2 regions of the Lysinibacillus sp. NPDC092081 genome follow, and region 1 is predicted to be linked to the other one. Evidence: riboswitches for the same ligand, from Rfam matches in the RefSeq annotation. Region 1 holds a riboswitch; the other holds the start of a gene.

Region 1 (2,208 bases):
AGTAACCGAGCCTTTGCCCTGCTTCAATAACTGGATAAATACATACTTTAAATAATTTTACAAAATCATCAAGTTCTTTATAAAGCTTTGGAAATCGTTCAGGTCTTGCAAGAACCTGCTGGATTAGACGTAGGAATTCACTTCTCTTGGCAAAAAGTTGCACATGACAATCTATCATTTCCTTAATTACTTCAAGAGGCTCACCTTTAAAATGTTCTTCTATTTCAGTAAAATATGGTTTGATTTCCTCCAAGGGCTCCAATATTGCCGATTCATAAAGCTCTTCTTTTGAATTAAAATACGTAAATACGGTGCCAAAACTAACTCCTGCTTCCTTTGCTATGTCGGCCACTTTGGTCTCTGCAAAACCATTCTCACTATATAATTTAATTGCGGCGTTTAGAATGGTAGATCTTTTTCTTTTCTTTTTTTCATCGTTAGTAAGTATCGAATTCATTTTGATATTCCTTTCATAATAAATGATTGATTAATCAATCAAATTTTATTGTAATTTGTTTCCATTGTCAATATAATGAAAGAATTTTTTGTATTTTTAGTTATAAATTACTTTAAAAGCATGTGGCCCCAGTTACAGTGGTGAATTTTAGCTTCCTTTCTTGAAGGGACTTTTTACAAATGAGGCTGTTAAATAATAATTCAGCGCTATCGATAAACAGACCCTTGTCATTTCCGGATAGATATGGGTATAATAATCACGAAAAGTTCATATGGAAAGAATGTAGGGGGGCTGGTAGTTGCCAGCTGAGATTGAGTCCGATAGACGCTGACCCTTTGAACCTGATTTGGCTCGTACCAGCGTAGGGAACATCTATTCAAAAATAAAAAATTTTTGATATTGATTGCAAAACGTCTGGGAGGAATCCTAGGCGTTTTTTATGTTTTCATACTTTTATCGCATGCACAGACTTTGGTGTAAACAAACCGTGAATACGCTATCTTTTGGTAAACACATTCAATCATGAACACTTTCACACTACTTACTTGGAGGATTCAGCATGAAAAAATGGTTATTGATCCTGTTGGCTGCGCTTTTAACATTAGCGGGCTGTAGCGAAAAAGAGGATAAAAAGGATGCTAAGGGATTAACAAAAGTATCGGTCGTTCTCGACTGGACACCGAACACAAATCATACAGGCTTATATGTAGCGAAAAAACTTGGCTACTTTAAGGAACAGGGTTTAGATGTTGATATTTTATTACCTGGTGAAGCGGGTGCAGATCAGCTTGTGGCGTCTGGCAAGGCTCAGTTTGGCGTAAGCTATCAGGAAGGAATTACACAGGCACGTGTACAGGATGTACCTTTAGTATCGATTGCAGCGATTATTCAACATAATACTTCTGGCTTTGCATCTATTGCATCAAAAGGCATTACGTCACCAAAGGATTTTGAAGGTAAAACATACGGTGGTTGGGGTGCACCACTTGAAAAGGCTGTATTACAATCACTTATGCAAACAAAAAATGCGGATATTAATAAGTTAGATATCGTCAATGCAGGCGATTTAGACTTCTTCACAATGATGAAAAAAGATATTGATTTTGCATGGATTTATTATGCATGGACAGGTATTGAAGCGGAACTTCGTGGCGAAAAGCTGAACATGCTTTATTTAACAGATTATAGCGAGCAGTTAGATTATTACACACCTGTACTTGCTACAAATGAAAAAATGATGAAGGATGATCCTGAGACGGTAAAAGCATTTGTCGCTGCTGCAGCAAAGGGCTATGAATATGCGATAAATCACCCTAATGAAGCAGCTGATATTTTACTAGAAGCGGTACCTGATTTAGATAAGAACCTTGTGCATAAAAGTCAGGAATGGCTAGCAGATAAGTATCAAGACGACGCAGCACAATGGGGCGAGCAAAAGCTAGCTGTCTGGGAAAACTACGCGAAATGGATGGTCGACAACAAAGTTTTAGAAGGCGAATTTAGTGCGAAACAAGCTTTTACAAACGACTTTTTACCGAAAAAGGAGACAAAGTAATATGGCAAACTCATTAATAAGTGTACAAATTATCCCGAAAACTAAAACTTATGAAGATGTGATCCCCTTTGTAGATGCAGCGATTGCGGTTATCGACGCATCAGGGGTGAAATATGAAGTTCATCCATTAGAAACGACAATGGAGGGTGAGCTATCGACTTTACTACAAATCCTTGAAAAAATGAATGATAAGATG
Region 2 (2,208 bases), on a different contig from region 1:
CCACATTATCAAATTGTTCAATATAAGGCTCAAATGCAATAACGCCTTTTGCATCGGCATGTTTGATTCGATATTCAATATCCTTCGTTCTCAGCATTTCTGAGCTAGGTATTATGGTTAAACCTGCCTTTAAGGCAGCAATATAGACGATATACGCTTCAACTGATCTCGGCAACATGACTAAAATAACATCACCTTTTTTTAAACCTTGAGATGTAAATACATGTGCTGCTTGATTCGCCTTTTCAAGTAAATCTGTATATGTTATGTACTGAACTTCCCCGTCTTCGTTATAAACTACTAATGCATTTTTGGTAGAATCCTGTACATGTTTTTCAATTTCCTCTGAAATGTTATACCATTCTGGTGCGATTAAATCTTCTCTTTTCATGGCAAATGCCCCCTTTTGTTACGCTCATTATAAAACTCAATTTTTATCATTTTCAATGAAATTCACTCTAATTCATTAAAGTCGTGACAACTATCATGCTCTGCTATATGGCATCAGTCACGTTTTGGTTCTATCATTTTCAGCGTGGTGTAATTGTTGCTGTCGCTTCGCTTTCGCACAGAAAATATTTGTTGCTGTCGCTTCGCTTTCGCATAGAAAATATTTGTTGCTGTCGCACAGAAAAAAATTCCCTATTGAACACGAATGAATAATATGGTACATTTTGGACAACTAAAAGCATGATTGCAGGGGGACTCATTTAGAGTTGAGAAGGTAAAACCTGACCCTTTGAACCTGTTAGTTAATACTGACGTAGGGAGCAATACACATCTAATTACTGATGAAGGGCTCTTTTACGTGTTTTTTCTACACGAAAAGAGCCTTTTTTGCACGCTTACGTCCATCCAACAAGGAGGACTTAAATTGGTATTTCATACTATCCGTAAACAAAATCCACTAATTCATTGCATTACTAATTATGTTGTGGCTAATTTTCAAGCAAATGGCCTATTAGCAATAGGCGCTTCTCCAGTCATGGCTGATGACAGTCATGAGGTTGAAGAAATGGTCGCAATTGCCTCAGGTTTATTGATAAATATTGGTACCCTTAATGAACGAATGAAAGAATCAATGTTACTTGCAGGAAAAAAAGCAAATGCTCTTGGCATTCCCGTTATTTTAGATCCTGTTGCTGCAGGTGCAACAACATACCGGAAACAAACAGTACAGCAATTACTGAAGGAAATAAAATTTGCGGCTATTCGTTGTAATATTGGAGAGCTTGCAGCTATTGCCAATGTAGAATGGCAACAAAAAGGCGTAGATAGTGGTAGTGGTTCCATTTCTTTAAAACTTGAGGCACAGCATGTAGCGCAACTCTACAATTGTATTGTGATTGTGACCGGCGAAAAGGATTTTATTACTGATGGTGAACATCAGCAATGGGTTACGGGTGGAAATGCTCAAATGACAGAAGTTACTGGAACAGGTTGCTTATTGAGTGCAATTTGTTGTGCCTCCTACTCTTTAGGAAATAAACCATTTGACCAATTGGTAGAAACTTTATTGCTTTATAAAAAAGTGGCAGTGCAAGCCGCTTCTTCTACTCAATACATTGGCGATTTTCAAATTGCAGTATTGAATGAACTGCATCGTCTTTCAAAGGATGGTGAAGAATGATGCAAATTGTAACGACAATTGCTGGTTCAGATAGTGGTGGTGGTGCAGGCATACAGGCTGATTTAAAAACATTTCAGGAATTAAAGGTGTTTGGAACGTCTGTCATTACAGCTTTAACGGCCCAGAACACACTTGGTGTATCGGATGTCTTACCAATTGAAGTTAGCTTTGTTGAAAAACAACTTCAAGCGCTGGTCGAGGATTTTTCTATAAGTGCTGTTAAAACCGGAATGCTGTTTTCCTCCGATATAATCCAATCAATTGCACAGATTTTAGCCGAAGTAAAAATTCCGCTTATTGTAGATCCTGTCATGATTGCAAAAGGTGGCGAAAGCTTGTTACAGCAAGAAGCAATTGAGGCATTACGTAGTTATTTGCTACCTTTAGCAACAATTGTAACACCGAATATTCCTGAAGCAGAAACCCTTTCTGGCAGGAAAATCAATTCTTTAGCAGATATTAAAGAAGTAGCTCAGGCCTTATTACAAATGGGCGTTCAGTGCGTCATTATTAAAGGTGGTCATTTAGAGGATAAATGTTATGCTACTGATTATGTATTTTTTCAGGATGGTCGGTCA

The links. Region 1 has a riboswitch for thiamine pyrophosphate ahead of ACIQLB_RS09430 (ABC transporter substrate-binding protein). Riboswitches for the same ligand answer to the same signal wherever they lie in the genome.
Region 2: another riboswitch for thiamine pyrophosphate. It lies ahead of thiM (hydroxyethylthiazole kinase); the one in region 1 lies ahead of ACIQLB_RS09430 (ABC transporter substrate-binding protein).

What each region holds. Positions count from the first base shown of each region.
Region 1 covers NZ_JBIVRU010000004.1:88,445-90,652, forward strand. The annotation lists gene ACIQLB_RS09425 (TetR/AcrR family transcriptional regulator) at 1-457, opposite strand, end outside; TPP riboswitch at 732-842, shown strand; gene ACIQLB_RS09430 (ABC transporter substrate-binding protein) at 1,017-2,012, shown strand; gene ACIQLB_RS09435 (thiamine-binding protein) at 2,014-2,208, shown strand, end outside.
Region 2 covers NZ_JBIVRU010000002.1:115,317-117,524, reverse strand. The annotation lists gene mbcS (acyl-CoA synthetase MbcS) at 1-391, opposite strand, end outside; TPP riboswitch at 689-787, shown strand; gene thiM (hydroxyethylthiazole kinase) at 875-1,630, shown strand; gene thiD (bifunctional hydroxymethylpyrimidine kinase/phosphomethylpyrimidine kinase) at 1,630-2,208, shown strand, end outside.